Regions from separate parts of the Aestuariirhabdus litorea genome, predicted to be linked through region 2. Evidence: predicted binding sites of a transcription regulator. Region 2 holds the regulator's gene; each other region holds the start of a gene.

Region 1 (9,563 bases), on a different contig from region 2:
CGAATCCCTGACCGACCTGACCAGCGCAGTCGCCCTCAGCCGCTGCGACGATAAGCAGTTGACTCACCGTTTGCTCAGTCGTGCCGGAATCTCGGTTCCCCCGCAGAGCGAAATCGACAGTGAGGAGGCGGCCCTAACCTTTTTTGAGCAGCATTCGCGCATGGTGATCAAGCCGGCCCGGGGGGAGCAGGGGAGCGGTGTTTTTGTCGATCTCAGGCAGCCCGACGAGGTGCGCCGAGCCTACAGCGCCGCCGCGGCGCTGGGCGAGCGGGTGCTGGCCGAGGGGTTTGTGGAGGGCAAGGATCTGCGGGTGGTAGTGATTGACAATGAGGTGGTGGCCGCCGCGGTGCGCGAGCCGGCGGTGATTCGCGGCGATGGGCAGCATCGGGTGGAGCAGCTGATCGCCAAGCTGAGCCGGCGGCGGCGAGCGGCGACCCAGGGCGAGAGCTTTATCCCCCTCGATGAGGAGACCCTGCGCTGTATCGAGCAGGCGGGCAAAAGCCTCACCTCAATCCTGCCCAAGGGGGAACTCTTGCAGGTGCGCAAGACCGCCAACCTGCATACCGGGGGGACCCTGCACGATGTTACCGAACAGCTCCACCCTGAGCTGCGCCGGGTGGCGGTAGAAGCGGCCCGCCTGTTACAGATGCCGGTGGTGGGGTTTGACCTGCTGGTGCCCCGTATAGATGGCCCGGATTATGTGTTTATCGAGGCCAATGAGCGCCCCGGACTGGCTAACCATGAGCCCCAGCCCACGGCCCAGAAATTTATCGACCTTTTATTTCCGCAAACCAAAGCCTATCCGGAAAGTTAGGCGAGCGAGGAGAGTTAGATGCGCAACCTACCGATTGATCTTGATTACCTGCAGTCGACCCTGCTTGAGCTGCTGAACACGCCAAGCCCGACCGGGATGACCGACGGGGTGGTGCAGCGGGTCTGTCACCACCTGGATGCCCTGGGGGTCGAGTATGAACTTACCCGGCGCGGTGCGATTCGAGCCAACCTGCCGGGTCAGGTGCACACGCCGGACCGGGCGATTGCCGCCCACCTGGATACCCTGGGTGCGATGGTCAAAGGGCTGAAGGCCAATGGCCGCCTTGAAGTGGCGCCGGTGGGGACATGGCCCGCACGCTCGGCCGAAGGGGCGCGGGTGACCCTATATGGTGACGAGGGAACGCCGCGTTTCCGGGGCACCCTGCTGCCACTCAAGGCTTCGGGCCATGTGTTTGGCCGTGAGGTGGATACCCAGGAATCCGTCTGGCAGAAGCTCGAACTGCGACTCGACGAGGCGGTCCATAACCAACAGGATTTGGAGGCGCTGGGGATCCGTTGCGGCGATATGCTGGCGGTGGATCCCGCCCCGGAGTTTATGGATAACGGCTACTGGGTCTCCCGTTTTCTCGACGATAAGGCAGGGGTGGCGGCGGTGCTGGCCGCCGTCAAGGCGGTGGTGGATCACCGGCTGACGTTACCGATGGATTGCCACCTGCTGTTTACCATCTCCGAGGAGACCGGGGCCGGGGCCTCACACATCCTGCACGGAGATGTGGCCGAGCTGGTGGCGGTGGACAACGGCACCCTCGCTCCGGGACAGAACACCAGCGAGTTTGGAGCCACCATCGCCATGCAGGACTCAACCGGCCCCTTTGACTGGTACCTGACCCGCAGCCTGACGGGCCTGTGTGAACATTACGGTGTGGAGCACAGCCGCGATCTGTTTCGCTATTATCGCAGCGATGCCGCCTCGGCGCTGGAGGCCGGTAACGATATTCGTACGGCGCTGGTCTGTTTTGCCCTCGATGCCTCCCATGGCTACGAGCGCACCCACCGGGACTCCGTGGCGGCGGTCGCGAAACTGCTGATGCTCTATATGCAAAGCGGCCCACTGTTCAAACGCGATCGCCATGCCATCGGTCCCCTGGAGGACTTTGCCGAACCCTCGGGAGATCCCTCCAGGGACCCGCTGGAGGAGTGATTTCCGGCCCGGCGTCCAACCGCGACCGGAAGAGGGTCTAGTAGGAGATCTTCACCTCCTCATCCCGCAGGGTCGGCTGGCAGGCAAGCGGTAGGGCCGGGTCGTCCCAGGCCTTTTTCTCGATCTCGAAGCCATTGTTGGCAGTAAATGTGATGGTTGGCATGGAATGCCTCCTTAGTAGGGTGAATGCGGGGCACCTTCGTGCCCACCCCCTGGGTCGGGCACGGGTTGCGACACCCTAACGTATTGATTTCATAAGCCAGAGAGCGGGAAATAATGCCGTGCAGATAACGATGCGGCGGCCATTGTCGGACCGCTGACCGCCGGGTGGCGGACAGTTGGATGGGTTCTTGCATTACCGGGGAAGGTTTTCTCAAGGAGCACGACCATGACCGACTACGATTTCCTGCGCGATGGCCTCACGGCGGGCCGCCTGGTTCCCCTGCTGGGACCCGGAGCCCTGGCGGGGGCCCGCGACCCCCAAACCGGAGACGCCCTGCCCGCCGACAACCGCAGCCTGATTCTGGCGATGAACCAGGGGCGGGAGATGATGCCCCGCCTGATGGTGGAGTTCTCCCGTGCGGCCCAGCACCTGGAGCAACGGCGGGGGCAGGCGGCGGTGACCCGCTTCCTGACGGGACTCTACAGCCGGCCCTGGACCCGGGCGCCCCTGCACGATGTCCTGGCACAGCTGGCCCCGCCCTGGGTGGTGGACCTCAACCGCGACCACCAGCTGTTGGACAGCTATGGGGGACAGGAGCACCTGCTGGTGAAAGGCTGTGCGCGCACCATGGGCAGTGGCCTGCGCTACCGGCTCTACCGCGGCCATTGCGGGCAGTACGAGGAGATCGACGACAGCAGCGCGATCGACCCCGCCTGGCCGGTGCTCTTCAAGCCCCTCGGCTGCTCACTGCCCGAGCCCTCCTTTATTGCATCCGATGCCGATTACGTGGATTACCTGACCGAGTTGATGGGGGGATTCGCCCTTCCTCCCGCCCTCAAAACCTATCGCCAGCAGAAGCAGTACCTGCTGATGGGGGTTCCCCTGGGGCGGGATACCGAGCGTATGCTGGTGACCGAGATCAGTTACGGCGCCGCACAGCCGAGGGGTTGGGTCTTTCTCGAGCAGCCCAGCCCCAAGGAGCGCCGTTACTGCGCGCGGATGTCGCTGGAGATCATCGAACAGCCCCTCAACAGCTTCACCCGTTTCCTGCAGGCAAACCCGGGTTCGGCCAGGGCCTGCTTGTCGTAAAAACGACAGACCGCCCCCCCGAGCGCCCGCCGCTCTGTCGCAAAGCCGACAAGCGGGCGCTGCCTGTCCCGTCTTCTCGATTAAAAACCCTTCAAAAACAACGTGCTGAGCCAGTCTTGAAGTGCTGGCATAGGCCTTGCTCCTGCCTTTATGACATCAATCCAACCCCGAGAGGGTCGTCATGTTGCACTTTACCGAACACGCCCTGAGCACCATCCGCGCCGCCCTGGCGGCCCGACCCAATCCCGCCGCGGGTCTGCGCGTCGGGGTGGTGGGAAGTCCCTGCTCCGGTCTGCGCTACCTGATCCGGCTCGAGGATCAGCCCGCCCAGGATGATCAGGTGGTGGAGAGTCATGGTCTGTCACTCTTTATTGATAACGAGAGTGTTCCACGTTTGCAGGGAGTGCGGGTGGACTTTGTGGAGCAGGATGGCCGCAAAGGGTTCACCTTCGACAATCCCAACCAGGATCCGGCCTGTGCCGGGTGCAATAAATCATCCGCTGCCTGACGCCAGTGTTCGCAGCCAGCTATTAGCCCAGAGGCCCGCCCAGCGGGATTACAGAAAAGGGGAGAACCTTATGTGGGAATACTCCGAGAAAGTGAAAGAGCTGTTTTTTGAACCCAAAAATGCCAAGGCCGTGGTCGATGCCAACGCGGTGGGTGACGTGGGTTCCATCAGCTGTGGTGATGCGTTGCGCTTGACCCTGCGGGTGAACCCCGAGACCGAGGTGATCGAGGACGCGGGCTTCCAGACTTTTGGTTGTGGTTCCGCCATCGCCTCCTCATCGGCACTGACCGAGCTGATCAAGGGCAAGACCCTGGCCGAGGCTCTTAAGGTAAGTAACCAGGATATCGCCGACTACCTCGATGGCCTGCCGCCGGAGAAGATGCACTGTTCGGTGATGGGACAGGAGGCGCTACAGGCGGCGGTGGCCAACTACCGCGGAGAGCAGTGGCAGGATGACCACGAGGAGGGGGCGCTGGTGTGCAAGTGCTACGCCGTCGACGCGGTGCTGATTGAAAACGTGGTACGCCAGCATGACCTCAAGACCGTCGAGCAGGTCACCCATTACACCAAGGCCGGGGGCAGTTGCGCCGCCTGTCACGAAGGCATCGAGGAGATCATCGGTAAGGTGATGCTGGAAAAGGGGGAGACTCCGGTAATGGATTCGACACCCGCCAAACAAGTGAAGGGCTCACAAACCCTGGTGCAGCGGGTACAACAGATCCTCAAGGTGTTAGAGGAAGTGCGACCGCAGCTGAAATCCGATGGGGGTGATATCGAGCTGGTGGAGGTGAAGGACGAAAAGATCTTTGTGCGCATGCAGGGAGCCTGCGGCGGCTGCCAGATGGCGGGGGCCACCCTGGGCTGGGTCCAGCAGCGGCTGGTGGAGAGGCTGGGCGAGTTTGTGCGCCTGATCCCGGTCAACAACCCTGGCCAGCGTGTCAGTGGGGAGGTGTAGCATGAGTACCCCAGTCAAGCCGGTTTATCTGGACAACAATGCCACCACACGGGTTGATCCTCGGGTGGTGGAGACCATGCTGCCCTTTTTCAGCGAGCAGTTTGGAAACCCCTCCTCCATGCACAGCTTTGCCGACGGGGTCGGGCGAGCGGTACAGCGGGCTCGTGAGCAGGTGCAGTCGCTGCTGGGAGCCGCCTACGACACCGAGATCATCTTCACCTCTTGCGGCACCGAGTCCGACAGCACCGCCATTCTATCGGCCCTGCGGGCCCAACCGGACCGCAACGAGATCATCACCACTGTAGTGGAGCACCCGGCGATCCTGGCGTTGTGCGACCAGCTGGAGAAGGAGGGGTATTGTGTCCATCGCCTGGGCGTTGACCGCCTCGGTCGCCTCGACCTGGCCGAGTACGCCCGCCTGCTCTCGCCAAGGGTGGCGATCGTCTCGGTGATGTGGGCCAACAACGAGACCGGCACCCTGTTCCCGGTGGAACAGATGGCGCGCATGGCACGGGAGGCGGGGGTACTGTTCCATACCGACGCCGTGCAGGCAGTGGGTAAGGTTCCGATCGACCTCAAACAGACGGCGATCGATATGCTGTCGCTGTCGGGCCACAAGCTGCACGCTCCCAAGGGGATCGGGGTGCTCTACCTGCGCCGAGGTACCCGTTTCCGGCCGCTGCTGCGCGGTGGTCACCAGGAGCGGGGTCGTCGTGCCGGCACCGAAAACTGCGCCGCCATTGTGGCGCTGGGGGCGGCGGCGGAGCTGGCCCAGCACTGCATGGAGGAGGAGAACACCCGGGTACGGGCGCTGCGAGATCGCCTGGAAGAGGGGATTCTGGCGGCGATACCCCACGCCTTCGTGACCGGACATCCCGATAACCGCTTGCCCAATACCGCCAACATCGCCTTCGAATATGTGGAGGGGGAGGCGATCCTGATGCTGCTCAACCGCGAGGGGATTGCGGCCTCCAGTGGTTCGGCCTGCACCTCCGGCTCGCTGGAGCCCTCCCACGTGATGCGGGCGATGGATATCCCCTACACCGCAGCCCACGGAAGCATCCGCTTCTCGCTGTCGCGGGAGACCAGCACCGAGGAGATCGAACGTGTGATCGCGGTAACCCCCGGCATTATTGCGCGATTGCGGGAGCTCTCTCCCTACTGGAGCGAAGGGGCCCCGGTGACCGATCCCGGCCAGGCCTTCGCGCCGGTGTACGCCTGACCCATTAGCCGTCCGGTGCAGGAACACCGGCAACAGGAGCTCGACTATGTCTGCTTTTGACAAGATTGTGATCGATGACACCACGCTCAGGGATGGCGAGCAATCGGCCGGAGTGGCCTTCCGGGTAGAGGAAAAGCTGGAGATCGCCTGCCGCCTGGATAGCCTGGGGGTGCAGGAGCTGGAGGTGGGGATTCCCGCCATGGGCGAGGCAGAGCGGGCGGCGATCCGTGCCCTCAGTGCGTTGCGCCTTGACGCCCGCCTGCTGGTCTGGAGCCGCATGCGCGAGGATGACCTGGCGCTCTGCGCCAACCTCGGGGTGGAGATGGTGGACCTGTCGATCCCGGTCTCGAACCAGCAGATGAGCCATAAGCTGGGGCTGAGTGGTGAGCAGGTGCTGGCCAGTATCCGTCACCACGTCGAACGGGCCCGGGGAATGGGGCTGGAGGTGTGCATCGGTGCCGAGGACGCCTCCCGCGCCGACCCCGAGTTCCTGCTGCGGGTGGCCGATACCGCCCAGCGTGCGGGAGCCCTGCGGCTGCGCTTCGCCGATACCCTCGGGGTGATGGAACCCTTCGGGGTGCGCCGCAGCTTCCGGCGCCTGCGCCAGCGCTTCGACCTGCAGCTGGAGATGCACGCCCACGACGACCTGGGACTGGCAACGGCCAACTCACTGGCGGCCGTACAGGGGGGGGCGACCCACCTCAATACCACGGTGAACGGCCTCGGTGAACGGGCCGGCAATGCGCCTCTGGAGGAGGTGGTGATGGGGCTCGAGAAGTTGCACGGCCACCAGTTGGGCATCAATCTCAAGAGTTTTGGCGCGCTCAGTGCGTTGGTCAGTGCCGCCTCGGGGCGTCCCGTTGGCTGGCAAAAAAGCCTGGTGGGGGAGGGGGTCTTCACCCACGAGTCGGGCATCCATGTCGATGGTTTGCTGAAAGATCCCCATAACTATCAGTCCATCGACCCCGCAGAGGTAGGACGCGAGCATCGTCTGGTGCTCGGCAAACACTCCGGTGTCAGCGGCCTGATGCTGGCCTATCGTGAGCTGGGGCTGCCCCTTGAGCGTGAACAGGCAGCGCGCATCTTGCCATGGGTGCGCCGCTTCAGCGAGCGTCGCAAGCGTGCCCCGGGCAGCCATCAGCTGCGCAGTTACTACCGTCAATTGAGTGCCTAGGAGGGTGTCATGAGCCGACCCGAAACGGATCTACCCCGGAGTGGGGATAGTGAACAGGCGTTGCAGGAGACGCTGGCGGAGCTGGGCAGTGCGGAGGCGTTTCTTGACTATTTTGGGGTCGAGTATGAACCCCGCTGCGTACAGGTAAACCGCTTGCACATACTGCAGCGCTACCATGACTACCTGGCCTCCAACCCGCTGGCCGAGGGGGCGAGTGCCGCTGAGCATTACGGGTACTGGCTCAAGCGCGCCTACCTTGATTTTGTCAGCTCCAGCGCACGTGAGCAGAAGGCGCTCAGGGTCTATCGTCGGCATGAGCCCGGCTTTGTCAGCCTGGATCAGTTTGAGGCGGGAGGTGAGAACTGATGCGCGCACAGTACGATTATGGCGACCCGGTGCGGGTGATCCGCACCCTGCGTGACGATGGCACCTATCCCGGTAAACACCGAGGCGAGCGGTTGGTCAAGCGTGGCAGCATCGGCCATGTGGTGGATGTGGGTACCTTTTTGCAGGACCAGCTTATCTACCGCGTTCACTTCCTGGACGACAATATCCAGGTGGGCTGCCGGGAGGAGGAGCTGATCGCCGCCAGCGCCCCCTGGGTCGAAAGCCGTTTTGAATTTCTTCAACCGGTGCAGGCCGTTGTGGACCTCGCCGTCGACGGGGCGGTGGTGGTGGAGCGTGGCGACCATGGCCAGGTGCTCAAGGTGCTGCGTAGCGGTGAGGCGGGTGCCGCCCCCACGGCCTGTTACCAGGTGCGTTTTACGGGGCGTACCCTGCAGGTGCCGGAGCGGGTACTGCAGGAGTGTTCGCAATGAGCGAGGCCGGGGAGCTCAACTACTACCGTTTGCGCTCGGCGCAGCACCATTTTGACTGCACGCCGGAGCAGCTCGATGAACCCCGGCGGCGCTGGCTGGAGGGCGCTGTGAGCCGGCAACGGGCCCTGGAGCAGCGCCTGTTGTCGCGTCCCGAGGCGGCCGCGTTGGTGCTGCCCGCCCCGGCAGTGGAGCAGGCTCTGGCGAACCTTAGGGAGCAGTATGGCGATGAGGAGGAATTTCTCGATGACCTCTGCGCACTGGGCCTGACCCTGGCGGGGCTGCAGACACTGCTGGAGCGGCAGATCCGGGTCGAGCAACTGATCGAGCAGGGCACTCCCGCCATCACACCGGCCACCAATGCCGAAGCCCGCGCGTTGTACCAGCAGTACCCCGAACGTTTTACACGGCCGCCCCGACGGCGAGTGGAGCACCTGTTGATCACTCTCAACGGGGAGTACGAAGAGAACCAGCCCGACCGGGTGCGGGCGCGAATGGAGCAGATTCGCGAGACGGTGCTGGTGGAACCCGGCGCTTTTGTCGAATGCATCAAACGCTATTCGGAATGTCCTTCGGTGCTGCAGGAGGGGGATCTGGGCTGGGTGCCGGCCGGGCACCTCTATCCGCAGATTGACCGGGTGCTGTTCGACGAGGATGGGGGGCTACGGGTGGGGCAGTTGAGCCCGCCGATCGAGACCGAAGTCGGCTTGCACCTGATCCGCTGTAACGGGCTCGACGCCGGTGGACCGGTGCCCTTCGAGACCGTATCCGCGCGTATCTGCCAGCGCCTGGATGAACAGTCGCGGGCGCGGGCCCGCCGTGAGTGGCTGGCCTCGCTGGCCTGAACCGACGGCGAGGCGGGCGCTGGTGACCGATGCCATCCGTTGATAGGCTGTTGGCAGTCGTCAACGGGAGACACTTATGTGGCTGCAGCGCGAAATAACCCTTAAGCCCCGGTCGCGGGGCTTTCACCTGGTCACCGCCGAAGTGGTGGCCCAGATACCTGAGCTGGAGACGCTGGAGGTGGGGCTCATGCACCTGCTGCTTCAGCACACCTCCGCCTCCCTGACCCTTAACGAAAATGCCGACCCCAGCGTACGGATCGATTTCGAGGGGCACTTCAACCGCGTGGTGCCGGAGAATGAGCCCTGGTACCGGCACCGGGATGAGGGGCCGGATGACCTGCCGGCCCACATCAAAAGCAGCCTGCTGGGGGCCACTCTGACTCTGCCGGTGGGCGGGGGGAGGTTGCGGCTGGGGACCTGGCAGGGGATCTATTTGTGCGAGCACCGGGACTACGGCGGATCCCGCCGCCTGGTGGTCACCCTGCAGGGCCAGCCAGCCCCAATTTAGTGCGCTGCCCCGCATCCGGGAGCCGCTTTGGACTCGTTATAATTTTTGATTATTGGGGCACCAATTTTCTCGGTTTTTAATAAGAAAATAATATTAAAAAAGGGATGCTCATAATCTGGACTCCGGCAAAAAAATCGCTATAAATTGTCGTTAGCGATTCTTCCGTCAACGTAGATTTGGGGTGCACCATGGCCCAGGATTTTAGCGAGAGCAGTCATATGGAATCGGATAACACAGACGACCAGGATCTGGATATGGACATGGATATGGACAACGATCTTGACCTGGGCATGGAGGCCCTGGGCCGGA
Region 2 (9,563 bases):
CAGGTATCGGTATGGCGTCGAAGCCAACCCCTGGACCTGTACGCGCCCGCCAACCCCCTTGATTCCATTGCCCAGCAGGACAAGGTGGATCTGCTGAAGCGTCTGGATGCGGAGGCCCGGGCGCTGGATCCGCGCATTAAAAAGGTGACCGTGGGGCTCTCCGGTTTGTTTGAAACCATCCTGGTGATGGCCAGTGACGGTACCCTGGCCGCCGATGTCCGCCCCCTGGTACGCCTCAACGTCAGTGTCATCGCCGAGCAGGAGGGGCGTCGGGAGCGAGGTTCGAGTGGTGGCGGTGGACGCTGCAGCTATGAGTATTTCCTGCAGGAAGGCAGAGCTTCGCAGTATGCCAGGGAGGCGGTACGCCAGGCGCTGGTGAACCTGGAAGCGGTCCCAGCACCGGCCGGTGCCATGCCGGTGGTGCTGGGGCCTGGTTGGTCCGGGGTGTTGCTTCATGAAGCGGTAGGACACGGCCTGGAGGGAGACTTCAATCGCAAGGGCAGCTCGGCCTACGCCGGGCGCATCGGCGAGCAGGTGGCCTCGTCGCTCTGTACCATCGTCGATGACGGTACCCTGGCCGGTCGCCGGGGCTCCCTGAATATGGACGATGAGGGGACCCCGACCGAGTGCACCATGCTGATCGAGAAGGGGATCCTCAAGGGCTATATGCAGGACAAGCTCAATGCCCGCCTCAGCGGTGGTGCCTCCACCGGCAATGGTCGGCGCGAGTCCTATTCACACCTGCCGATGCCGCGCATGACCAATACCTATATGCTGGCCGGGCAGAGCGATCCCGCAGAGATCATCGCCTCGGTCGAGCGCGGGATCTATACCGCCCACCTCGGGGGCGGCCAGGTCGACATCACCTCGGGCAAGTTTGTCTTCTCCACCAGTGAGGCCTACCTGATCGAAAAGGGACGCATCACGACGCCCATCAAGGGGGCCACCCTGATTGGCAATGGCCCTGAAGCGATGAATCGGGTCAGTATGGTCGGCAATGACCTGGAGCTGGATACCGGTATCGGCGTGTGCGGTAAGGAGGGTCAGTCGGTACCGGTGGGGGTCGGCCAGCCCACCCTGAAGATCGACGAGCTGACCGTCGGCGGGACCGGCTGATACGGGTTGCGGGGTTTTCTGGCCCGGGGGCTTCCCGGGCCGGTGCGCTCTACTCTGCCAACTCCGACTGCTCCCGCAGGTAGCGGAACAGCTTACGGCTGCTGGCGGGAGGCTTTTGTAACTCCAGCTCTTTACGGCTGTTACGGATCAGCTGTCGCAGATACTGAATATCGGCACTGGGGTAGGCCTGCAGATAGGCCTGCAACGCCTCATCACCCTCGCCGATCAGGCGTTCACGCCAGCGCTCGAGCTGGTGAAAAATACGGTTGTATTCGGCGCTGCTGCTGTCCTGGCGATCGACCGCCTTTTGCAGGGGCTCAATATCCTCATCCCGCATCAGTTTGCCAATGAACTGGCGGTGGCGCTTGAGGGCGTTGTTGCTCTTGATGCGGCGCGTCTCCTCCAGCGCCTTACGCAGGCGCTCGCTGATCGGGAGCGCGGCCATCACGTCCGCTTTCAGGTCGAGCAGGCGCATCCCCAGATCCTGCAGTGCATGCATCTCATTCTTGACCTGGGTTTTGCTTTTGTACTCTTCGTCGTCAAACTCAACGGCGTCGTTGTCGTGATCTGGGCGCATGGGAGAGGCTATCGGGGTTCCTGGTGGGTGGGTATCCATTGTAAACCGATCCTCGGAGAATGTCTGTTTTGGTCTAAGCACTTGTTCATGGATACCCGGCAGGTAGAATGGTTCGTTAACCCTTCCCATTTTCAATAGCGTAGCCATTATGACCTCAACCGCCGATACCGCCTCACTCGATCTCTGTCAGGAGCAGCAGCGCCTGCAGCAGCTGGTGGAGGATATTCTCCGTGAAGCGAGAAAAAAAGGGGCGTCCGGAGCCGAGGTGGGTGTCAGCCTGGACAGTGGGCTGACCGCCAGCGTGCGTCGGGGGGAGGTGGATACGGTCGAATTTAATCGCGACCAGGGGTTCGGCATTACCCTCTACTACGGGCAGCGCAAAGGGTCCGCCAGTACCTCGGACAGTAGCCCCCAGGCGATCATCGACACGGTCGAGGCGGCGAGCAATATTGCGCGCTACACCTCTGAAGACCCCTTTGCGGGGCTGGCGGATGCCGAGCTGATGGCCGCCGACCTGCCCGACCTTGACCTCTATCACCCCTGGGAGCTGGAGGTGGAGCAGGCGCTGGAGATCGCTACCCGCTGCGAACAGGCCGGCTTTGAGCGCTCCGACCGGATTACCAATTCGGAGGGTGCCAGCCTCTCTAATCACCAGAGTTGCCGCGTATACGGTAACAGTCATGGCTTTATCGGCAGCTATCTGGCCTCCCGCCAGAGCCTCAGCTGTGTGTTGATCGCCGGAGCCCAGGAGCGGATGCAGCGGGATTACTGGTACTCGGTAGCTCGCCGGGGAGCCGACCTGGAGTCCGCCGAACAGGTTGGTGTTCGTGCCGCCAACCGTACCCTGCAGCGCCTCGATCCCCGCAAGCTAAAAACCTGTCAGGTACCGGTACTTTTTTCATCGGATGTGGCCGGGGGGCTGCTTTCGCACCTGCTGGGCGCGATCAGCGGCTCCAGCCTCTACCGGGAAGCCAGCTTTCTGCTGGGGCAGCTGGATAAGCCCCTGTTTCCGGACTTCGTCACCATCTACGAACAGCCACGCCTGAAGGGAGGGTTGGCCAGTGCCTCTTTTGACAACGATGGCCTGGCCACCTACGACAAGGCGTTTGTGCGTGACGGGGTGCTCTGCAGCTACCTGCTGGGGGTCTACTCAGCGCGTAAACTGGGGATGACCAGCACGGCGAATGCCGGTGGAGTACATAACCTGCGTATCAGCGACAGTGGCCTCGACGAGTCGGCGTTGCTGGCTGAGATGGGTAGCGGTTTGCTGGTGACTGAGCTGCTGGGGCAGGGGGTTAACCTGGTGACCGGGGACTACTCTCGCGGCGCCAGCGGGTTCTGGGTTGAGCAGGGGGTGATCCAGTATCCGGTGTCGGAGATCACCATTGCCGGTAATCTGCGGGACATGTTTGCGAATCTGGTGGCCGTGGGTAACGATGTGGACCGCCGCGGCAATGTGCAAACCGGATCGATCCTGATTGACGGGATGATGGTGGGGGGTAATTAACGGGGCGCTACTCGCCCTCTCCAAAAAAGTCGTTGACCAGGTCGCTGATGGCCTGCAGGGCGCGCTCCTCATCGTCGCCACTGATGCGCAGGGTCAGTTCGGTGCCCTGACTGGCCGCCAGTAGCATGACCGACATGATGCTTTTGCCATCGACCAGACTGTCCCCCTTGCCAACCTCTACTTTGCTGCCAAAGGCGGCCGCAGTGGTGACAAACTTGGAGGCGGCGCGGGCGTGAAGCCCCAGTTTGTTGATGATGGTGATCTTGGTTTCAATCATGGTCGCTGTGTTTATTGTTCTTGTGCCGGGTGCAGTTCACGATGGCGAACCTGGACATTGCTAATTCGCTTGCTGAAACGCTGGGTTAGCTGCTCGCTGATGTACACCGAGCGGTGGTGTCCACCGGTGCAGCCAATCGCAACGGTCATATAGCTGCGGTTTCCCGCCTCGAAGGCCGGTAGCCAGCGCTCCACAAAATCCCCGATATCCACCATCATCTGCTGCACTTCGGGCTGTTCCGCGAGGAACTCCTGCACGGGACTGTCGAGTCCGCTGAAGCCCCTGAGATGAGGGACCCAATAGGGGTTAGGCAAACAGCGTACATCAAATACGTAATCGGCATCAATCGGGATACCGCGCTTGAAACCAAAGGACTGGAACAGCAGGGCCAGGCTGCCATCCTTGCGCCCGGCGACTCGGGTGCGGACCAGATCCCGTAGCTCATGCAACGACAGCGAGCTGGTGTCCAGCGTGAGCTTGGCCCGGTTTTTAAGCGGTGACAGCAACTCGCTTTCGGCGCGGATCGCCTCTTCAAGTGAGCATTTTTCGTTGGACAGGGGGTGACGTCGGCGCGTTTCGCTGAAGCGCTTGAGGAGGGTTGCGGGGTCCGCATCCAGGTAGATCACTTCGCACTGTACGCCGCTCTCTGTGAGCTGGGTAAGGATTTGGGGGAAGCGCTTGAGGTCGGCGTGCATATTGCGCGCGTCGATACTGACGGCGGCGTTCCTGAGCGCCTGCTCCCGGGAGATCTCTTCGGCCAGCGAGCCCAGCAGCCCGGCGGGCATGTTGTCGACACAATAAAAGCCCTGATCCTCCAGCACATGGAGGGCACTACTCTTACCGGATCCGGATCGTCCACTGATAATGACTAGTCGCATGTTGGCTACTTCGCTCGCTGCTCCCTGCATGATACCCCTGGAGTGGGGTAGGAATGTCAGGGGAGATTCTTCCTTAAGGGCTCTGCGCAGTCAGTATATCAGTTGTGTTGGGTACGGTCTGTGGTTTGAGGGTCAGTCGAGGGGGGCAATGGCCATCTGGTAGAGTTCGCTGCTGGTTTTCGCCGTGCGCAGGCGGTTCCGGTAGCTGGCGTTGTCGAGACGGCCAGCCAGTTCCTGCAAAATCGCCAGGTGCTCACTGGTGGCCTCATTGGGTACGACCAGCGCAAAGATGATATCCACCGGTTGGTCGTCCATGGCATCGAAGTCGACCCCGTCGGAAAGCTTGAGCAGTGCGGCAATCGCTTCGGTGCAGGACTCGAGACGACAATGGGGGATAGCGATCCCCTTACCGAACCCGGTACTGCCGAGGCGTTCCCGCTCAATCAGCCCGTTAAACAGCTCTCCCGCTGAAATCTCCTGTCCCGAGTGGGAAAGGGCTTCGGCGAGGGTTTCTAATACGCGTTTTTTGCTGCCGCCTTCCGCAGCACAGAGGCTGCGGTCGGGGCTAAGGAGGGATATGAGGTTCATGGCCAAGGGTTAGCGGGCTAGACTCTTTTCCTTATGTTTCATTAGCTGGCGGTCGAGCTTGTCGGCCAGCATATCAATGGCGGCATACATGTCTTGATGAACGGAAGTGGCATGAATGTCAGCGCCACGTACATGGAGGTTGGCTTCCGCCTTTTGGCCCTCTTTCTCGATGCTGAGGGTAACGTTGACGCTGGTGATGGTGTCAAAATGGCGCTCCAGGCGGTCAACTTTGGTTGCTACATATTCACGCAATGCCTCGGTTACATCAACATGATGTCCACTGATATTGATTTGCATGCGTCTTTCTCCTGATCTGTTTTACGTGATACTGAACCCATCGTGCGATGGACTCATGCGTTTGCCTCTGTTACCGATCATATCCGAGGCTCGATATCTCTATGTTGCCGTCAATCAATATAACCTATACCAGACGTTTTCTTTCGTTAGAAGGTGCGATTGAAAGGGATTCACGGTACTTGGCGATGGTGCGCCGTGCGACCTTGATCCCCTGCTCGGCGAGCAGGCCGGCTATTTTACTGTCACTCAATGGTTTTTTCGGGTTCTCTGCCGCCACCAGCTTTTTGATGATGGCCCGAATGGCGGTCGATGAGCACTCCCCACCACTGGCGGTGCTGACGTGGCTGGAGAAGAAATACTTAAGCTCAAAAATACCCCGCGGGGTGTGCATGTATTTTTGCGTCGTCACCCGTGAAATGGTCGATTCGTGCATGCTGACCGCTTCGGCGATGTCATGCAAGACCAGGGGCTTCATCGCCTCGTCGCCATATTCCAGGAACCCCCGTTGGTGCTCCACGATCTGGGTGGCCACCTTCATCAGGGTTTCGTTCCGGCTCTGCAGGCTTTTGAGAAACCAGCGCGCCTCCTGCAGGTGGTTTTTGAGGTAGGTGTTGTCTGCGCTGTTGTCGGCACGTTTCACCAGTGAGGCGTACCCGGAGTTGATTCGCACCCGAGGTACGGCGTCAGGGTTGAGCTCAACGGTCCAGCGGCCATTGACCTTCTTGACCGTGACATCGGGAATAACGTACTCCGGTTCACTACTCTGGATGCTGTCCCCGGGCTTGGGGTTCAGGGTCTGGATCAACTCAATGGCGGCCTTAAGGTCGGCCTCCTTGAGTCGGGATTTGCGCATCAGCTGGGCATAATCGTGGGTGCCCAGAAGATTGATGTACTTTTCCACCACCAGTCGCGCCGAACCCAGGTGGGGTGTGCTCTCGGGGAGTTGCGCAAGCTGGATCAGCAAACATTCGGTAAGGGAGCGTGCGGCCACCCCCACCGGGTCAAATTGCTGGATGCGGCGCAGTACGGCTTCCACCTCATCGAGCTCAATCTCCAGCTCCTCCTCGATCCCCTCCAGCAGCTCTTCGCAGCTGCAGCTGAGGTAACCATCTTCGGTGAGCGCGTCAATAATGGTGACGGCGATCGCCCGGTCCGTATCGGACATCGGGGTGAGGTTGAGTTGCCACTCCAGGTGCGATTGCAGTGACTCGGTGGTACTGGCACGTGCGGCCGGGTTGTAGTCGTCATTGTCCCCTCCACCGGAGCCGGAAGAGGGGGGCAGGCTGGACTGGTAAACGTCATCCCAGGCGGTGTCCACCGGGAGGTCCTCTGGGATGTTGTCCTGCCAGTCGTCGGACATCACCTCATTTTCGTTGTTGGCGCTGTCGACGCTCTGCTGCTCCTGCTTGCGCTGTTCACCCTCGCTCAGGGTGTTGTAATCGGTAGCGCTGTCAAACTCGTTATTGTCGCCACTTTGGTCGTGATCGGATGAGGATTCGCTGTCTGAGCCCTCTTCGGCTTCCAGCATGGGGTTGGACTCAAGGGCTTGCTGAACCTCCTGTTGCAGGTCCAGGGTAGACAGTTGAAGGAGCTTGATGGCTTGCTGCAGCTGAGGGGTCATGGTCAGCTGCTGGCCCATTTTCAGGACTAAGGATGGTTTCATAGATAAAAGAGTGTCCGGTCCATAATCTGCCTGTCTTCTTGAGGAGGGCCGCTCTGTTGGTCACGGCAAAATTCTTGCATGGCCCATTATAGGGCTGAACGGGGCCCAATGCCTATATGCGGAACTGATGTCCTAGGTAGACATCCTTGACCTTCTGGTTGTTCATCACGGTTTCGGGATCGCCCTCGGCAATGATCTTGCCCTCGCTGACGATATAAGCCAACTCACAGATGTCCAGGGTTTCGCGTACGTTGTGGTCAGTAATCAGGACCCCTATACCTATGTTGCGCAGGTGGCGAACCACCTCCTTGATGTCGTTGACCGAGATAGGGTCAACGCCGGCGAAGGGCTCATCCAGCAGGATAAAGGCGGGTTCCATGGCCAGTGCGCGGGCGATCTCGACCCGGCGCCGCTCACCACCGGAGAGGCTGATACCTGTGCTGTTGCGAATATGGGTGATATGGAACTCCTGCAGCAGCTCCTCCAGTTTCTCCAGTCGCTGTTTACGGTTGAGATCCTTGCGGGTCTCCAGGATGGCGAGGATGTTCTGGGTGACGCTGAGCTTGCGAAAGATGGAGGCTTCCTGGGTGAGATAGCCGATCCCCTTGCGGGCGCGCCCGTGCATGGGCAGGCGGGTGATGTCCTCGCCGTCGATCAGGATCTGGCCGTCATCCGCGTTAACCAGGCCGACGATCATGTAGAAGCTGGTGGTTTTGCCAGCCCCGTTGGGGCCCAGCAGCCCGACAATCTGGTTGCTGCTGATGCTGACCGAGATGTCCTCGACCACCTTTCTTCCGCGGTAGCTTTTCGCCAGATGGAGTGCTTTTAGGGTCGCCATGGGTCGCGTTACTGCTTGCTCTTGGGCTGGATAATCATCTCGACACGACCGCCGGTGTCAGCGCGGTCGCTGCTCTGGGCGCTCACCGTCTGGGTGACCGTATTGTAATGGATGGTGTCTCCGCTGAAGGAGTTGCCCTCCTGCAGCAGCTGTGCATTGTGTTGCAGGGTCACCTGCTCTCGAGCGATGGCGTAGTCGATGGTGTGGCCATAGGCCTTGATGATCTCTTTGTCGGCAGCGGGCTTTTCCCGGTAGTGGGCCGGACTCCCCTCGGCAACCATACGGGTAACGGTTCCATCCGTGGTGAATACGGTGATTTTGTCGCCGCTGATGTGAATGGAGCCCTGGTCCATGGTCACATTACCGCTGTATACCGCACGTCCCATGCCCTCGTTGATATCCGCAGAGTCGGCCTTGATGCGGATCGGCTGCCCGCGATCCTCTGGCAATGCCCAGGCGGATGCACTGAACAGCACGCTGGTGGCCAGGGTAAGGAGCAGGGAGCTATTGAACTTCATAGGTGCCTCTGACATTGGATAACAGCTGAACGCGATTCTGGTCAAGGTGGGCGTTTAACCCGACCGCTCGGGTGACGCTCTGGGGGGTGGTGATTATAACCGGACGGCTGGTTGATGCCAGTTCCTGACCAGAGTATAGAGTGATGAAATCAGTATCAAGGCGTCCCTGTTCACTGCCGTCCCTGGCTCGCGCCACTATCAGCACCTCGTCCCACAGCTCCAGGTCCTTACTGCCGGGCAGGAGCTTTCCATTACTGGCGCTGATGTGGCGCTCGCCCTGTTCCCGGTAGAGCACCATGCGGGGTTGCCGGATGATAGTGGTGTCATCAAGCGGGTAGTGGTTGACCTCTTGCGCGTGCATCCGGTGATCCAGCTCACCCTGCTGGTTGAAGCGAACCAGGCGGGCGTTGGTCAGGTAGAAGTCCGCCTCCTGGCGTTCGCTGGGGTCAGTATCCGGTGGGGTAAGTGCCTGTCGGAGAGGCGTGTTCTGGTAGAGGTAAAAGCCGCCGTAGGCCAGCAGGGCGCTAACCAGCAGGGAGATCAGGGCGGCTCTCACAAGGGGGTACTCACAGGTAGCTGTCCAGCGCTTCCTGCAGCTTCCCCTGGGCGTCCAGCAGGGCATCGCAGAACTCGCGGGCGGCGCCCTGGCCGCCGGGCTTCAGGGTAACAGCGCAGGCGTGCTGTTTGACGAAATCGTGGGCGTTGGCCACCGCCGCCCCTAACCCCACGCGGCGTATTGCAGCGAGGTCGGGGAGGTCGTCACCGAGGTAGGCAACCTCCTCAAGGGCCAGCCCCAGCTGGGGCAGCAGCTCCTGCAGGGCGACGAGTTTGTCCTCACGGCCCTGATAGAGGTGGGCGATCCCCAGGTTTTGAGCCCGCCGGGCCACCAGTTGCGATTCGCGCCCGGTGATGATGGCGGTCTCGATGCCGGCACGCTGCAGCATCTTGATGCCCTGGCCGTCGAGGGTGGAGAAGGCCTTCAGCTCCTCGCCGTTTTCGCTGAACAGTAGCTGGCCGTTGGTGAGCACGCCATCCACATCGAACACTGCCAGGCGAATGCGTTGTGCGCGCTCTTTCAGGTGGCTGAACATCAGACGACCCCCGCGCGCAGCAGGTCGTGCATATTGAGTGCGCCAACCGGTTTCTGCTCGGCATTGATGACGATCAGGCCATTGATTTTGGTCTCCTCCATGATATGCACCGCCTCGGCGGCCAGAACCCCCTGGGTGACGGTTTTGCAGCGGCGGGTCATCACCTCGTCGATGGCGGTGGTGGCCATGTTGAGCTCATGGTCCAGGGAGCGG
Region 3 (9,563 bases), 210 kb from region 2:
GACTCGTGGTCGCCTGTCCCGACCGCGTTGGCATTGTTGCCAAGGTGAGTAATTTTCTCGCGAACTACAATGCCTCCATCACCGAGGCAAACCACCACTCGGACCTGGCCACGGGCTGGTTTTTTATGCGACACGAAATCTGTGCCGACTCCATGCCGTTGGATCTCGAGACCCTGCGCGCCGCCTTTGCGCCGATCGCTGCCGAGTATGCGATGCAGTGGCGCATTACCGATTCCACCGAGCCCAAGCGGGTCCTGTTGATGGCCAGCCGGGAGTCCCACTGCCTGGCCGATCTGCTGCACCGCTGGCACAGCGGTGAGCTGGAGTGTTCGATCCCGGCGGTGATCTCCAACCATGATGACCTGCGTTCGATGGTGGAGTGGCACGGTATCCCCTTCCACCATGTACCGGTGAACCCGCAGGAGAAGGATGAAGCCTTTGCCGAGGTCGCCGAACTGGTGGAGCGTTACCGCGCCGATACCATTGTCCTCGCCCGCTATATGCAGATACTGCCACCGGCGCTGTGCGATCAGTTTGCCAACCGGGTGATCAATATCCACCACAGCTTCCTGCCCTCCTTCGCGGGGGCCAAGCCCTACCATCAGGCTTACCTGCGGGGGGTAAAGCTGATCGGTGCCACCTGCCACTACGTTACCTCCGAACTGGACGCCGGCCCGATCATTGAGCAGGACATCGAACGCATCAGCCACCGCGACAGCATTGCGGATATGGTTCGCATCGGCAAGGATTGCGAGAAGACTGCCCTGGCCAAGGGGTTGCGCTACCACCTGGAGGACCGGGTGCTGGTGCACGATAACAAAACCGTGGTCTTCGCCTAGCCCCGCTCTCCCCCCCCCCGACTCTAAAGGCTGGCAGGGTTTTTGCTCTTTACCCGGTGGATGCTGTTTAACACCCACTGGGGGTCCATTATGGTTCAAAAAGGTGCATTGCTTAACGGGGTGGTTCAGGCCGGTGCGTTGACGGCGACGACGGCCAATGAAGCCTTGCCTGCCCTCGACTACCGCGCCTTGCATATGGGTAACCAGCGCCGCCTGGGGCGCATTTCATTGACCCTCAGGTGCCTTCCCCTGTTGAGTTACCTGCAGCACCACCGTGGGGCCTCCCTGGCCGTGCTCAATGGCGACCTCTTCTTTGAGTCAAGAATTCTGGGGATTCAGCAAAAGGTGGAGTATCACCTTGAGCGGGTCCAGCGCCTTGACGAACTGAATCTGTTGAAGACGCCGGGCTGGGAAAACGTCGAGCGGGAGTGGCTGTTCGTCAAGGAGCAGTGGCGCATGGACTCCCCCATCGCCAATTTCAACCTCCACAGCCACCTGATCAATGAGCTGCTGACCTTTATCAAGTCCCTTCTGTTTCATGAGGAGGTCGGCACCGACGGCGATTCGCTTCTGCTGCTGGGTTACATCGTTGAAACCCTGCTACCCATTGTGGAGGTGATAGCGCAGATTCGTGGACTCTCCACCCACCGGGAGCTGGATCAGGAGGGTGACCAGGAGGTGGTGTTCAAGCTCAACTACCTGGTCACCGAGTTTCGCCAGCGCCAGCGGGGCGTTCTCGAGCGTTGCGACGCCTTTTCCGAACGTGACCGCAAGTGGATTCTAAAGGCCTATAGCGAAAGCGGTTGTAGTGAGAAGGTGCGGGACTTTGCAGCCGAGATCGCCGACGGCCAGCAGCAGGGGTGGCATAGTGGCTATGGTAATGGAGCACTCTTTCTCAGCGCCACCAAACTGATTGACGCGATCCTGTTTGTTAGCGAATGCAGTATCAAACGCCTGCGGGACCATATGGACAAGAACCTGCAACGCTGGATTTACCGCGAGCAGGCTTAGCCGCTGGGCCAAAAAGTGGCTACCTTATCAAAAAGGGCAGGCCTTTGGAGACCCTGATTCTTTCTCCTCCCTTTCCCTGTCTCCTTAATCTTCCTTTTATATGAAACTTCATCGTATTTTATGTGCCGAAAGCCGGAACGGTTGATCCTGCCTGCTGCGCAGGCAGCTGAGTGCTGGCGTGTGTTGTTTTGTTTTGGTGCATTCTGCCGGCTGGCCTGCGCAGAGTTGTGGCGCGCTGACCGGGAGAGGGGCATTGATCTGGTGCAAAAAAGGGTATTAACGTCCGCCAACCCCTGTTTTTAAAGGGTTTTGACGGCTGGCACGCTTGTTGAATGAGATATATCAACTTCTGTGGGGTGTCTGTCCAGCCGGTAGCCGCTCCCTCACCCGATGCTCACCTGTGGGAGATAGCAATGATGATTCGATTTGGGCGTGTTCTACAATCCACCAATAAAGCGAGTGCCTGTCATAAAGTGGCGGGAGTTATGCTGGGATGCCTGCTGGCAAGCGGGTTCGCATGGGCCGAGCTGGAGGTCGAAAAGGAGGAACTCAAGTTCGGCTTTATCAAGCTCACCGATATGGCGCCGCTGGCGGTGGCCTACGAGAAAGGCTTCTTCGAGGATGAGGGGCTCTACGTGACCCTCGAGGCGCAGGCCAACTGGAAGGTGCTGCTGGATCGGGTGATCGATGGGGAGCTCGACGGTGCTCACATGCTGGCCGGACAGCCCCTCGGGGCGACCATTGGCTACGGCACCCAGGCGCAGGTGATTACCGCTTTCAGCATGGATCTCAACGGTAACGCCATTACCGTCTCAAATGATGTATGGGAGCAGATGAAACCCCACGTTCCCACCATGGCCGATGGCAGGCCCCGGCACCCGATCAAGGCGGACTCCCTGAAGCCGGTGGTGGACAAGTACCTGGCCGAAGGCAAACCCTTCAAAATGGGGATGGTGTTTCCGGTCTCCACCCACAACTATGAGCTTCGCTACTGGCTCGCAGCCGGTGGCATCCATCCCGGGTATTACGCCCCCGATAAGGGTGACACCTCGGGACACATCAAGGCCGATGCCCTGCTGTCGGTGACACCGCCGCCGCAGATGCCCTCCACTATGGAGGCTGGCACTATCTATGGCTACTGTGTGGGGGAGCCCTGGAACCAGCAGGCGGTCTTCAAAGGCATCGGGGTGCCGGTCGTCACCGACTATGAGATCTGGAAGAACAACCCGGAGAAGGTGTTCGGCGTCAGCAAGGCCTGGGCCGACGCCAACCCCAATACCCACATCGCGGTGGTCAAGGCGTTGATTCGGGCAGCCCAGTGGCTGGATGCCGAGGACAACAAGAATCGGCCCGAAGCGGTGAAGATCCTCTCGCGCAGCGAATATGTGGGCGCCGATTATGAGGTGATTGCCAACAGCATGACCGGCACCTTCGAGTACGAAAAGGGGGATAAGCGCGCAGTGCCGGACTTCAATGTGTTCTTCCGCCATAACGCCACCTACCCCTACTACAGCGATGCGATCTGGTACCTGACCCAGATGCGTCGCTGGGGGCAGATTGCCGAGCCCAAGTCCGACAACTGGTATCTCGATGTGGCCAAACAGGTCTACCGCCCCGATATCTACCGTGCCGCCGTCGACTCGTTGATCGAAGAGGGCAAGATGCGCGCATCAGATTTCCCTGACCTGGCCCGGGAGGATGGCTTTCGCGCCCCCCAGATCCACTTTATCGACGGCATCACCTACGACGGTACCCAGCCCAACGCCTATCTGGACCAGTTTACGATCGGTTTGAAGGGTGACGAGGTCGTGCAATAACGGCGGTTTATTCAGCCGGGGTTGCCTGCCAGCAAGTCCGGCCCTGTTTTGAGGAGGCCCCATGGCGACAAAACTGATCACTGCGACCCAGCCCCTGCTTCCTACGGCATGGTTACCAAAGCTGGCCGGACTCTGGAGTCCAGAACGGCTCAACCAGGGCATCCGGTTGCTGCTGGTACCGCTGGCGGCAATGGCGCTGTTTCTGTTTATCTGGCACCTGGGCGCGCCCCGTATCGTCACTTCCCTGGGGCAGGTTCCCGGCCCGGTGGCGGTCTGGGAACAGGCCGGTACCCTGTGGCAGGAACACCTGGCGGAGCGCGACAAGGAGCAGGCATTCTACGAACGGCAGCAGGTGCGCAACAGCAAAAAACTGCAAAAGAACCCCGATGCGGAGGTCAGGATCCGTCCCTATACGGGCAAGCCAACCTATATCGACCAGATCCTCACCAGCCTGACCACGGTGTTTGCCGGCTTTGGGCTGGCCAGCCTGGTGGCGATCCCTATGGGTATCCTCTGTGGATTGAACGCCACGGTGTACCGCGGCCTGAATCCGTTGATCCAGATTTTCAAGCCGGTATCCCCCCTCGCGTGGTTGCCGATCGTCACTATGGTGGTGAGTGCGCTCTACGTCAGTGATGACCCCCTGTTCAGCAAATCCTTCGTCACCTCGGCGATTACCGTCATGCTCTGCTGCATGTGGCCCACCCTGATTAACACCACGGTCGGGGTCGCCTCCATCGAGCAGGATCTGCTCAACGTCAGCAAGGTGTTACGCCTGAACTGGTGGGTACATATCTACAGGGTGGTACTGCCATCGGCCATACCCATGATCTTTACCGGGCTGCGTCTGTCGCTGGGTGTGGGCTGGATGGTGCTGATTGCGGCCGAAATGCTGGCGCAGAACCCGGGTTTGGGGAAGTTCGTATGGGACGAATTCCAGAACGGCAGCTCCCACTCTTTGGGTCGCATTATGATCGCGGTGATCACAATTGGCTTCATTGGTTACCTGCTGGATCGCATCATGCTGCAGATACAGAAAGCGGTGTCCTGGGATAAGAGCGCGATTCTGCGCTAGGAGTAGGGAGAAAATCATGATGAAAGATCATCTTAGCCTTGAGCAGGTTGCTATTGAATTTCCGGCTCCCGGTGGGCCCTTCAGGGCACTGGATAAGGTTAACCTGAAAATTGAGGAGGGGGAGTTTGTCTCGCTCATCGGCCACTCCGGCTGTGGTAAATCCACCGTGCTCAATATTATCGCCGGCCTGCACCGGGCAACCGAAGGGGGGGTAATCCTCGACGGTAAGGAGGTCAACGAGCCGGGGCCGGAGCGGGCCGTGGTGTTCCAGAACCACTCCCTGCTGCCCTGGTTGACCGCCTACCAGAACGTTGAGCTGGCGGTAAAGCAGGTGTTCGGCCGTAAGAAAAGCCGGGCCGAGACCCGCCAGTGGATTGAGCATAACCTTGAGCTGGTGCACATGGGGCACGCCCTCGACAAGCTGCCGGGGGAGATCTCCGGCGGCATGAAGCAGCGGGTGGGCATTGCCCGGGCGCTGGCGATGCAGCCACGGGTGCTGCTGATGGATGAGCCCTTCGGTGCCCTCGACGCACTCACCCGGGCCCATCTACAGGATTCATTGATGGAGATACAGGCGCGTCTCAACAACACGGTGGTGATGATTACCCACGATGTGGACGAGGCGGTGCTGCTGTCAGACCGTATCGTGATGATGACCAACGGACCGGCGGCGACCATCGGCGAGATCCTCAAGGTTGACCTCGAGCGCCCCCGTGACCGCCTGGCGCTGGCCGATGACAGCCGCTACAACCATTACCGGGCTGAGGTGTTGCGCTTTTTGCATGAGCGTCACCGCCGCAGTGAAACCCCACGGGTGGTGGTGGACAACCCGGCGCCCGACGCCGAAGCGGCAGGAAAGAGCGCCGCCTAGGGGCCGGGCTCAGGGGTTGAGGCCGGCGCCACAGTATTTGCAGTGTTCGGCATCGTTATCGTGGCCGCTACGGTTGCAGTTGGCGCAGTATTTGGCGGAGCGATCGCGACGCAGTTCATCGGCCAGCTCGGCGGTGATGATCCCGGTGGGAACGGCAATGATGGAGTAACCGGTCACCATCACCATCGAGGCCAGCACCTGGCCGAACACGGTGTGGGGGGTGATGTCACCGTAGCCCACGGTGGTGATGGTGACGATCGCCCAGTAGATGCTTTTGGGAATGCTGGTAAACCCGCTCTTATCCCCCTCCACCACGTACATCAGGGAGCCGAAAATCGTGGCCAGCACCAGTACCGAGCAGAAGAAGACAAAGATCTTGCGGCGCGAGGAGAGCATGGAGCGCCAGAGCACATTGGCGTCGCGCAGGTAGCGCATCAGCTTGAGGATACGGAAGATCCGCAGGACCCGCAGCAGGCGGATGATCACCAGGAAGGTCGAGCCGCTGTAGAGCAGTGCCAGGTAACTGGGCAGAATCGCCAGCAGGTCAACGATGCCGAAGAAGCTGCGGGCGTAGCTGAGCGGCTTGGGCGAGCAGTAGAGACGGGCGATGTACTCGAGGGTAAAGAGCAGGGTGAACACCCACTCAATGATAAAAAACTGCTGGTGGTAACGGGAGGAGATCTCCTGGACCGAGTCCAGCATGGCCACCCCGATACTGAGCAGGATGGCGGCAATCAGGAACAGGTCGAAGCGGCGCCCCGCCGGGGTTTCGGTTCCAAAGATGACCTCGTAGAGGTGCTCTTTCAAGCGCTGCGTCGCCATATTCAATCCGTTGATGGTCTGTCTGGGAGCGCTCTATAGTACCGAACTTTGTAGGTGAAAGTCGCGGCAACCGGGTATCAATTAAAGGGGGGGCTACCAACTCATGCGGTACAGCGAGGCCATGCTCAGCAACAGCAGGGCAACGCAGGTGAGAGAGATCATAATATCGGGCACGGGGGATCGCTTGGGTGGCATTGGGCTCTGGCTCCTCGACAGGGGAAGCCCAGTGTAGGGGGGGCTTGTTTCGGTGCCTATGGGTAGAGCTACGGCAATCCTTGTGGCATCTACCTAGAGGCGCACAGGCGGAGCAACCCCTTCGCCTGTGTGCCCTGCCTGGACTACATCTGGTCCTGAACCTGCATTACCTGGCGCACCAGGTGGGCGAGGGACTTGGTGCCCATCTTCTCCATTACCCGGGAGCGGTGGATTTCGACGGTGCGCTGGCTCAGGTTGATGTCCAGTGCGATCACCTTGTTGGCCTTGCCCTCAATCACATGGTGCAACACTTCACGCTCGCGGTCGGTGAGGGTGCTCAGGCGGCGCAGGATCTCCTTGTGCTCCAGCAGCTCCTTGCGTTGCTCGGCGTCGAGCTTGAGGGCGTCGTTGATCAGGTCCAGCAGCTCCTGGTCACGGAACGGCTTCTGGATGAAGTTCATGGCGCCGTCCTTGATCGCCTGCACCGCCATCTGTACATCACCGTGGCCGGTGATAAAAATAATGGGAAGGATGCAGTGCATCTCATTGAGCTTGCCCTGCAGCTCAAGCCCGCTCATCCCCGGCATACGAATATCCAGCACAATACAGCCCGGGCGATTTTCATCGTAACTGTTGAGGAATTCGGCCGGGGAGGCAAAGGTCTCTACGCTCTGCCCAACGGATTTCATCAACAGTCGTAGCGAGTCCCTGACCGCCTCGTCGTCGTCAATGATGAAAACTGTCGATTCCTGTTCTTGCATGTGCGTTTCCTTTCTAGCTCGTGGAGTGACTCGCGCGTTCTGTTTTTTATGGCAAATAGTTTGCCATTATGTGGGGTTTATATCGAGCATTATAGCGGCTTCCTGCGCGGTAGCTGGTCGGCTACCGCCAGTACCCCCGCCGCGATCACCAGCCCCATGCCGATCAGGGTGGCCAGCGCCAGCGATTCTGCCCACAGTAACCAGCCCAGCAGGGTGGCAAAGAGAATCGATGAGTAGGTAAAAGGGCCAAGGCGTCCTGCCGGTGCCAGCGCATAGGCATGGCTGAGGGAGAGCTGGGCGCCGGTTGAGAGCGCCGCCATCAGCAGGATCAGCCCCCACCCCTGGGTCGAGGGGGTGACCCAGTTCATCAGCGCCGGCAGCACCGAGAGCAGGCTGGTGAAGAGGGCAAAGTAAAAGACGATGCGGGTGCTGGGTTCGGTGCTGGCCATGCGCCTGATGGTGACCTTGGCCAGGGCCCCCAGCAGGGCACCGGCTAGGGCGACCAACAGCACCGGGTTCAGCCCTGCGGCGCCCGGCTTAAGGATCAGGGCAACGCCAAGAAAGCCTAAGCCAATGGCAATCCTGACGCTCCTGGGAATCTGCTCGCCCAGCCACAGGAGGGCGATCACCGGAATAAAGAAGGGGGCGGTCTGTTTAAACAGGGCCGCCTCCGCCAGGGGCAGGTGGGCCCAGGAGTAGTAGAGGCAGTACATGGCGCTGACCCCGACCGCGGCGCGCATCAGGTGAAACCTGATATGCCGGGTCTGGATGGCGGCGCTCCCCTGGCGCATCAGCCAGGGGAGCAGCAGCCCCAGGGCAAACAGGTTGCGGCAAAAGACGATCACCTCGTTGGGCAGCTCATGGGCCAGCTGTCGAATGGTGGCGCCGCTGAGCACCAGTAGCAGCTCGGACAGGAGAATAAAGAGCGCACCGCGGTAGAGGGGGTTGGACATGGGGGCGGTTCTGGCCAGAGGGGCGCGCAGTATAGCTTAAGCGGATAAGGGGTTGCATGCCTTTGGCGGGGGTGCGAAGCTGGTGGCAGGAACTTCGCTGAGGCTGATGTCGGGGCCGCGCAGGATGCGTACGCCGAACCTATCGCCCCTGAGAGCATCGGCTCTTTGGGTACACAATAAAAACAATACAGCGAGTGACTCCACTATGATGCGACGTGCACCTTATCTTCTTCTATTGTGCCTGGGCCTGATGTCGGGCCCGGTGCTGGCCGACAAGGGCCAGCTTCTGGACCGGCTCTACGCGCTGGAGATCGAAACCTACGCCACCTCCACCCAGTTCCATATGTTTACCTTTCTTGAGGGTGACCTGCGGGTCGCAACCAAGATCGAGAAGGGGCTGCAGCAGATGCAGGACCGGATCCCGGCCGATGAGGCGCTGCCTGGCGACGAGGCGCTGGCCGCCCTGGTGAACCAGGTCCGGCTCGACTTTGAACCGTACCGTAAAGCCGCCCAAGGCAACGAGATCCGTACCCAGGGATATACCTCGGTGTATGCGGTGAGCGATCTTGAAACTGCCGAGCAACGTCTGCTCAATAGCCTGGCCGTGGCACAGGATTATCTCGATGGCAGCCAGCCCGGCCTGCGTCACCAGTTGATGTCGGCTGCGGCCAGGGTGCAAAAGATGGCGTCTCGTTATGCCCGCCTCGCGGCCCACTGGAATGGGCGTACCGGGCTGATGGCCGATGCCGAGGGTGACACCATCGATGTGCACGCCACCGCGTTCTCTCAGCAGCTTGAAACCCTCCGGAGCTCCCTTGGGGATGAGCGGCTGCTGGAAGCCGAAATCAAGTGGGAGTTTATTTCGGCCAAACTGATCGACTACCAGAACGAGACCGTCCCCTATCTGGTCACCCGCTACAGCGACTCTATCGTCAGCCGGCTGATGGCCGTGGGCGCAGATACCGCCGTGGAACTGCCGGCGTTGGCCTCCAACTGATGGGAGGCTGTTCTTAAGCGGATGCTGCAGGGGAGTTGGTGCTGGGGCGGTGGGGTCGCCCTGTGCGGCACGAACCTGCGTTTTGAGAAAATAAGGGGTATAATTTCCTCTTTACGCCGTTTAGTTTTAGTCTGGGGACCTGCTGTTCACATCTTGCGCAAAACCCCTTGCATGGTTCCTGCCCAGTTGCGTACTTTATGGCACAACCCGCCCGGCTCTGCA

The links. Region 2 encodes sigma-54, which starts transcription at its own class of promoters, with help from an activator protein. Its sites were predicted from a motif close to TGGCACNNNNNTTGCTNT; they were not measured.
Region 1: the regulator sigma-54 is predicted to act here: its motif matches at 3,353-3,370, upstream of D0544_RS13900 (HesB/IscA family protein).
Region 3: the regulator sigma-54 is predicted to act here: its motif matches at 2,168-2,185, upstream of D0544_RS01985 (CmpA/NrtA family ABC transporter substrate-binding protein).

Annotation. Positions count from the first base shown of each region.
Region 1 covers NZ_QWEZ01000002.1:820,456-830,018, forward strand. Annotated here, with positions in the region: gene ngg (N-acetylglutaminylglutamine synthetase) at 1-814, shown strand, start outside; gene D0544_RS13890 (osmoprotectant NAGGN system M42 family peptidase) at 833-1,975, shown strand; gene D0544_RS17435 (hypothetical protein) at 2,013-2,138, opposite strand; gene D0544_RS13895 (SIR2 family protein) at 2,364-3,227, shown strand; gene D0544_RS13900 (HesB/IscA family protein) at 3,409-3,735, shown strand; gene nifU (Fe-S cluster assembly protein NifU) at 3,806-4,690, shown strand; gene nifS (cysteine desulfurase NifS) at 4,692-5,912, shown strand; gene nifV (homocitrate synthase) at 5,959-7,086, shown strand; gene nifW (nitrogenase-stabilizing/protective protein NifW) at 7,096-7,452, shown strand; gene D0544_RS13925 (nitrogen fixation protein NifZ) at 7,452-7,904, shown strand; gene nifM (nitrogen fixation protein NifM) at 7,901-8,746, shown strand; gene D0544_RS13935 (secondary thiamine-phosphate synthase enzyme YjbQ) at 8,823-9,254, shown strand; gene D0544_RS13940 (hypothetical protein) at 9,443-9,563, shown strand, end outside.
Region 2 covers NZ_QWEZ01000001.1:191,725-201,287, forward strand. Annotated here, with positions in the region: gene tldD (metalloprotease TldD) at 1-1,116, shown strand, start outside; gene yjgA (ribosome biogenesis factor YjgA) at 1,166-1,693, opposite strand; gene pmbA (metalloprotease PmbA) at 1,842-3,200, shown strand; gene D0544_RS00920 (HPr family phosphocarrier protein) at 3,208-3,477, opposite strand; gene rapZ (RNase adapter RapZ) at 3,489-4,355, opposite strand; gene ptsN (PTS IIA-like nitrogen regulatory protein PtsN) at 4,488-4,943, opposite strand; gene hpf (ribosome hibernation-promoting factor, HPF/YfiA family) at 4,953-5,240, opposite strand; gene D0544_RS00940 (RNA polymerase factor sigma-54) at 5,365-6,903, opposite strand; gene lptB (LPS export ABC transporter ATP-binding protein) at 7,016-7,741, opposite strand; gene lptA (lipopolysaccharide transport periplasmic protein LptA) at 7,750-8,259, opposite strand; gene lptC (LPS export ABC transporter periplasmic protein LptC) at 8,246-8,815, opposite strand; gene D0544_RS00960 (KdsC family phosphatase) at 8,826-9,350, opposite strand; gene D0544_RS00965 (KpsF/GutQ family sugar-phosphate isomerase) at 9,350-9,563, opposite strand, start outside.
Region 3 covers NZ_QWEZ01000001.1:403,558-413,120, forward strand. Annotated here, with positions in the region: gene purU (formyltetrahydrofolate deformylase) at 1-839, shown strand, start outside; gene D0544_RS01980 (hypothetical protein) at 930-1,850, shown strand; gene D0544_RS01985 (CmpA/NrtA family ABC transporter substrate-binding protein) at 2,336-3,667, shown strand; gene D0544_RS01990 (ABC transporter permease) at 3,729-4,742, shown strand; gene D0544_RS01995 (ABC transporter ATP-binding protein) at 4,762-5,613, shown strand; gene D0544_RS02000 (ion transporter) at 5,623-6,435, opposite strand; gene D0544_RS02005 (response regulator transcription factor) at 6,774-7,391, opposite strand; gene D0544_RS02010 (DMT family transporter) at 7,481-8,344, opposite strand; gene D0544_RS02015 (hypothetical protein) at 8,550-9,341, shown strand.